Linked DNA regions of Archangium primigenium. The protein of the gene in region 1 interacts with the protein of each later gene in a pairwise test. Links are inferred from orthologs where the notes say so. Each region holds a gene or a part of one and is shown in the gene's direction. Other genes may lie near its edges.

Evidence for each region.
Region 2: the proteins of I3V78_RS29985 (region 1) and I3V78_RS20200 interact in binary tests that used the Escherichia coli proteins (3 or more experiments, as listed by UniProt). The link is inferred for Archangium primigenium from one-to-one orthologs.

What each region holds. Positions count from the first base shown.
Region 1 is NZ_JADWYI010000001.1:7,310,029-7,313,321, reverse strand. The notes cover bases 274-3,264. They hold I3V78_RS29985 (protein-disulfide reductase DsbD family protein), read left to right. Parts: upstream 274-1,056; coding sequence 1,057-2,472; downstream 2,473-3,264. Other genes in these bases: I3V78_RS29980 (S41 family peptidase), read right to left, coding at 2,473-3,264; I3V78_RS29990 (hypothetical protein), read left to right, coding at 655-957; I3V78_RS29995 (DUF1990 family protein), read right to left, coding at 274-586. In the rest of the region: more of I3V78_RS29995, read right to left, coding at 1-273; more of I3V78_RS29980, read right to left, coding at 3,265-3,293. UniProt on the Escherichia coli protein: Required to facilitate the formation of correct disulfide bonds in some periplasmic proteins and for the assembly of the periplasmic c-type cytochromes.
Region 2 is NZ_JADWYI010000001.1:4,883,475-4,886,776, reverse strand. The notes cover bases 162-3,161. They hold I3V78_RS20200 (TlpA family protein disulfide reductase), read left to right. Parts: upstream 162-1,391; coding sequence 1,392-1,931; downstream 1,932-3,161. Other genes in these bases: argG (argininosuccinate synthase), read right to left, coding at 3,116-3,161; I3V78_RS20195 (zinc ribbon domain-containing protein), read left to right, coding at 1,964-3,091; I3V78_RS20205 (cytochrome c-type biogenesis CcmF C-terminal domain-containing protein), read left to right, coding at 162-1,395. In the rest of the region: more of I3V78_RS20205, read left to right, coding at 1-161; more of argG, read right to left, coding at 3,162-3,302. UniProt on the Escherichia coli protein: Involved in disulfide bond formation. Catalyzes a late, reductive step in the assembly of periplasmic c-type cytochromes, probably the reduction of disulfide bonds of the apocytochrome c to allow covalent linkage with the heme.

The sequences.
Region 1 (3,293 bases):
TCTCCATCACGGTGGTCTCCGCGTGGATGAAGCCGATGACGCCCTCGCCACACGTGAGCGCCACGTTGTTGACGAAGTCGGTCCAGGTGTTCGTCTGCATGGCCTCGCCGCCGCTGTAGAACCCCAGGTAGATGATCCCCGAGCCGGAGCGCGCCCGGCTTCGGATGTGGAAGATGACGTCGCCCTCGTCATTCCGGTAGGCGCCAAAGGTGATGCGGCCCGCCTCGGGGTGTCCCGGCAGGGTGGCGATGGTGAAGCTCTGGGCGTCCCGGTGGATGATGCGCACCCGACACTCGCCCGCGCCCCGGATGTCCACCTTCAGCTCCTCGCCGACCTCCAGCGGCCCGTCTCCCCCGCCCAGCCGCTCGAAGACGACCAGCGCCTCGGGGGGGAACTCGGGGAAGCGCGCGGACACGAACTCCATCACCTCCTCGGGGGTGTACCGGCTGCGCTCGATGAGGGCCCAGTAGTCCCGCTGCAGCAGGGGGCCGGCCCCGTCCGTCGCGCACTGCAATCCGTCTTGGAGCCGCTCGTTCGCCTGCACGCCCTCCATCCCCACCTCCCCGTCCACGTTGACGGAGCACATATTGCTCACCGGCGCCCGGGGGCGCACGGAGCCCAGGCGGCTCCGCCAGACGGGTGGGGAGGGTGGGAATGACCGTGAACGTGAGGCAGGACGTCAATCCGGCGAGCCAGAAGTCGAAGCAGGACTACCGGGCCGCCACGGTGATGCGCGCGGAGCACACGGAGAGCTCGCTGACGCTGCTGCTCGAGCAGCAGGCGGCCAAGGTGCCCTCCGACGTGTTCCTCTTCGCGAGCTTCTGCTGCATGGCCTTCTCGCTGGGCGCGGAGCTCACCGGCCGCGAGCGCGCCGCCCGGTTCACCGGCATGTGGGTGGCGCCGCTGCTCATCATGGGCGTGTACACGAAGATGGTGAAGACGTTCGGCGCGCGCTGAGGCGCGGGAGGGCCACCAGCCGGGGGAGCGTGCCGCGTGGCGCGTTCCTCCCGGCCCGGGCCTGGGTATAAAGGGGCTCCTGGCGGTCGAAGGAGCCTCATGGACACGAAGAAGAAGGTGGGCCTCGCGGCGGTGATGGCCCTGGGCGTGGCGGTCATTCCCTGGCTGGTGCCCACCGGGCCGAGCGCGGGGCTGGACGCGGCGCGCTTCCTGGAGTCGGGCAGTCTGGCGCTGGGCGCGGCGGTGGTGTTCGCCGGCGGCCTGCTCACCGCGATGACGCCGTGCGTCTATCCGCTCATCCCCATCACCGTGTCCGTCTTCGGCGCGCGGCAGGCGGAGGGCCGGGGCAAGGCGCTGCTGCTGACGAGCGCCTACATCGTCGGCATGGGCGTGGTGTTCAGCGCCCTGGGCGTGCTGGCGGCCAAGACGGGCCAGGCCTTCGGCTCGCTCTTGGGCAGTCCCGTGGTGGTGACGGGGCTCGCGGTGTTCCTCCTGGCGCTGGCGTGCTCCATGTTCGGCGCCTTCGAGCTGGCGCTGCCGAGCGCCGTGCAGGAGCGGCTCACCACGGTGGGTGGCTCGGGCGTGACGGGCGCCTTCCTCATGGGCAGCGTGTCCGGCTTCCTCGCGGCGCCGTGCACCGGGCCCGTGCTCACGGGGCTGCTCGCCTTCGTGGCCAAGTCGCAGAGCACCGGGCTCGGCGCGGCGCTGCTCTTCGTCTACGCGCTGGGCATCGGCGTGCCCTTCTTCCTCATTGGCGTCTTCACCGTGCGCCTGCCGCGCAGCGGGGTGTGGATGGAGTGGGTGAAGAGCGTGCTGGGCATCGTCCTGGTGGCGCTCGCCTTCAATTACCTCAAGGACGCGTTCCCGGCGGTGGGCGGGGCGCTCAAGGGCGTGCTCGCGCAGGTGGGCCAGACGCCGGGCACCGTCCTGGCCGCGGGGCTCGCGGGCCTGGGCGTGGTGCTGGGCGCCATCCACCTGTCCTTCAAGGAGGGGCCCCGGGACTTCACCTTCAAGACCTTCGGGGTGTCGCTGGTGGTGCTGGCGCTCGTCCTGCGCGGTGGGGCCCTGGACGAGAAGGGCGCGGGCGAGCTCTGGGTGAAGCTCGGGTGGGCCGAGCCGGCCCGGGCGCCCACGTTCGCCTGGAGCGCGGTGCTGCCCGCGCACGGCCAGGAGTTCTCCCCCGAGGCCTTCGAGCAGTTGCTCGTGCGCGCCCGGAGCGAGGGCAAGCCGGTGATGATCGACTTCTTCGCGGACTGGTGCGCGGCCTGCAAGGAGCTGGACCGGGAGACGTACCCGGCCGGGGAGGTCATCTCCGAGTCCGAGCGCTTCCTCAACGTGAAGGTGGACGCCACGCGGGCGAGCGACGCCCTGGACGCGCTGATGGAGCGCTTCGAGGTGGAGGGCCTGCCCACGGTGGCGTTCGTCTCGTCCAAGGGCGAGAGCCTGCGCGCGCCGCGGGTGACGGGCTTTCTCAAGGCCCGTCCCTTCGTGGAGGAGATGAAGAAGGTCGACTAGCTAGCGGGGCGCGCCCACCGGGCCGCCCTTGCCCTTGAGCCAGCCGTAGGCCTGCTCCAGGACCTCGTCCTTGCCCGCGCGCAGGCCCGCCAGCGTGGGCCGCGCGTAGAGCTGGGGCTTGAGGCCCACGCGCTGCAACTGCCGGCCGTCCGCGTGCCGCACGTCCTCGCCGGAGAAGCGCAGGGAGATGCCGCCGGGCAGCACCAGGTCCGTCACGCCGCCGGTGGCGCCCGCGCTGGGCGCGCCGACGAACGTGGTGCCGTTGGCGACCTCCAGGAACAGGCCCGTGTCCTCCGCCGCGCCGAGGGTGCGCTCGTCGATGAGCAGCACGGTGCGGCCGCGGTAGGGCGCCGCGCCGGCAGGGGGCAGCTCCTCGGAGAACTTGTAGCGGCCCGTGTGGTCCGCGGACACGAGGTTGCGCTCGAGCACCGCGCCGTGGCGCGCCTTGCGCGTGGTGAGGAAGGGCGTCAGGGCCCAGCGCGTGCCCGGGGAGGCGCCGCGCAGGTCGAGCACCAGCGCCCGGGTGTTCTTCATCTTCTCGAACAGGGCGGCCACCTCGGTGGGCCGCAGCCGCGTCAAGTCCACGTAGCCCATGTTGTCCGGGCCCATCCGCCACGCCTCGCCCGAGGGGGACTCCCGGCGCGGGCCCCGGGTGAAGCGCACCTGCTTGAGCTGGCCGTCCGCGTCGCGCACGCCCACCGTGGCCTGGGAGCCGTCCGGGCCCGACAGCGCCTGGGTCCACAGCCGCTGGCGCAGCGCCGTGCCCTGCGAGGCCGTGACGTAGGGCTTGAGGGCCTCCAGGCGCTGGGCGAGGGGCTGGC
Region 2 (3,302 bases), 2.4 Mb from region 1 along the record:
ACGCTCTTCGCCTGGCTGTTCCTGAGCATCGGCATCATCCTGGGCGCGTGGTGGGCGTACGCGGTGCTCGGCTGGGGCGGCTACTGGGCGTGGGACCCGGTGGAGAACGCGTCCTTCCTGCCGTGGCTGACGGCCACCGCGTTCATGCACTCCACGCTCGTGCACGAGCGCAAGAAGATGCTCAAGCTGTGGACGCTGAGCCTCGTGCTGTCCAGCTTCGTGCTCACCATCCTGGGCACGTTCATGACGCGCTCGGGCATCTTCAACTCGGTGCACAGCTTCACGCAGTCGGACATCGGGCCCACGTTCCTCGTCTTCATCGCCGTGCTGCTCTTCGTGTCCGTCACGCTCCTGGCCGTGCGCGGCCCGCTGCTCGTGGCCGAGAGTCAGATCAAGTCGCTGCTGTCGCGCGAGACGACCATCCTGGTGAACAACCTGGTGTTCGTGGCCATCACCTTCACGGTGCTGCTCGGCACGCTCTACCCGCTCATCTCCGAGGCGGTGCGCGACGTGAAGGTGAGCGTGGGCGAGCCGTACTTCAACAAGATGGCGGTGCCCGGCGGCGTCATGGTGCTCTTCCTCATGGGCGTGGGCCCCATGCTTCCCTGGGGCAGCGCGGATCCCAAGACGGTGCGCGAGCGCTTCTGGATTCCGGCGGCCGTGGGCGTGGCGGTGGTGGGCGCGTGTCTGGCGGGGGGCCTCAGGGGCTTCTACCCGCTGCTCACGTTCGGGCTGGCGGGCTTCGTGACGGTCATCACCCTGCGCGAGCTGGCGCTGCCGGTGAAGGTGCGCATGCAGGAGCACCGCGAGGGCTTCGTCTCGGCGCTGGTGGGCAGCGCCACCCGGGCGCGGCGGCGCTTCGGCGGCTACATCGTGCACCTGGGCATCGTGATGATCCTGGTGGCGGTGGGCGCCTCGTCCGCCTACGTGACGCGCACCTCGGGCACGGTGCGCGAGGGCGAGTCGCTGAAGATCGGCGGCTACCAGGTGCAGTACCTGGGGCTGGCCAGCGGGCGCGAGCCGCACCGCACCTATGTGGCGACCCATCTGCGCGTCACCGCGCCGGACGGCTCGGTGAGTGAGCTGTCCCCCCGGATGAACTACTACGAGACCATGACGGATCCGGTGGGCACGCCCGCGGTGCGCTCCACGCCCCGTGAGGATCTCTACCTGTCGCTCATGGCCTTCTCCGAGGAGCGGCGCACGGCGAGCTTCAACGCGTGGATCTTCCCGCTGGTGGGGTGGATCTGGTGGAGCATCCCCCTGCTGGTGCTCGGCACGCTCATCGCGCTGTGGCCGGCGCGCAAGGCGCGCGCCGTGGCCGAGCCGCGCGTGACGCCCGCGGTGGGCGCTCCGCCCGAGCCCGGGGCCGGCATGAACCAGGGGGCGGCATGAACTGGCGTGTCACGGCGCTCTTCGGGGTGATGTGCCTGGCCCTGGTGGGCGTGCTCTACAAGGGCTTCGGGCGCAATCCGCACGAGGTGCCCTTCATGCTCAAGGGCCAGAAGGCCCCCGGCTTCACCCTGCAGTCGCTCGACAGCGGGCAGCGCGTGAGCCTGGAGCAGCTCAAGGGCCGCCCGGTGGTCGTCAATTTCTGGGCGTCGTGGTGCGGCCCCTGTCAGAGCGAGCACCCGGTGCTCGAGTGGGGCGCCAAGCAGTTCGGCACCCAGGCGCAGTTCCTCGGCGTGGTGTTCGAGGACACGGACGACAACGCACGCGCCTTCCTGTCGCGCTTCGGCGCGAGCTTCCCGCAGCTGTCCGATCCGCGCTCGCGCATGGCCGTGGACTACGGGGTCGCGGGCGTGCCCGAGACGTACTTCATCGACACCCAGGGCACCATCCGTGGCAAGCACGTGGGTCCCATCGATCCGCAGACGCTCGCCGGATGGATCAAGGATCTGTCCGCGGCAGCCCCCACCGCCCAGCAGTGAGTCCGCCGCAGTGAGTCCGGAGGTCGCAGCCCATGGAGTGCAAGGAATGCGGTGAGGTGGCACGGGACAACACCCTGCGCTACTGCGAGAACTGTGGCGCGAAGATGCCCGCGCTGCCCCCTGGAACGGCGCGCCGCACGGGTGCCCGGCCCGCCATCACCACCACGGGTCGCTCCCGGCCCTTCGTTCCGGCCAAGGACGCCCTCCCGGACGACGACACCCAGGAGCAGTCGCAGAGCCCCCACTTCGTGGCCCCTCCGGCGCGGGAGGAGCACACGGATCCCGGCCTGCCGGCGGCGCCCGCGTATGACGGGCCCGCGTGGCTCGCGCACGTGCCGGCCCACTCCCCCACGGTGCTCGGCCTGGGCGTGCTCGCGCTGGCCGTCTTCCTGTCGTTCTTGCCCTTCTTCGCCGGCGTGGGGCCGCTCTGGTCCGTGGTGGTCATCGCCGGGGGCTGGTGCGTGGCGGCGCGCGAGTGGCGCGAGGCCGGGCTGCGCCATCCGCTGGTGGACTGGGTGCCCGAGCAGCTGCTGCACCCGGCCGTCCCCGCGCTCTACGCGGTGCTGGTGGCGGCGCTGGCGCTGCGCATGGTGAGCCTGGGCTTCACGCCCCTGCTGTGGCTCGCGGGCGCGGGGCTCGTGGGGTACGACCAGTACCGCAAGGTGTACGCGAACGAGCACGGGTGGCACCGCTTCTTCGAGCCGCGCCAGCTCGTGCGAGGGGTGACGCCGGTGGCGCTCGCGGGCGTGGCGCTCTGCCTGTTGTCGCTGTTCCTCGCCTGGGTGCCCACCCAGCGCGCGGCGAGCCGCGCGGCCCCGCGCGCGGGCCCCTCCGAGCTGCGCGTGGAGGAGTCGCCCGTGCCGGCCACCTACGACTTCGACCTGCCCTCCAACGCCGGGTGGGATCAGCCCATGGCGGTGACGCTGGAGCTGTTGCTGCTCGCGGTGCTGGGGCTCATGGCGCTGCACCCCGAGGTGCCCCGGCCGGACTGGCTGCGCTTCGCGCCGCTGGGCGTGGTGGGGCTGGGCTTCGTGTGGACGCTGTTCTGTCTCTTCACGCTCGGCTTCACCGTGGGGCCCGTGCTGTTCCTGGTGGGCTTGGTGGCGGTGAGTGTCGTGTCGGGCCGCGAGGCCTTCGCGCGGGCGCCCGCGCTCGAGTGAGCGGGGCGCGCCGCGGCGGGACGGCTACTCCTCGGAGCCGTCGCCGGAGCCGTCGCCGGAGCCATCCTCGAGCAACTGGGCGATGCCGGGCGTGGAGGCGCCGGGCAGCCGGCGCACGCTGGACAGGTGGTGCAGGAGCAGCGCGCGGTTGTCGCCCACCGACAGGTTCTGCATCTCCAGGGCGCCGATGCGGTCCTCCGGGCTGAAGGCG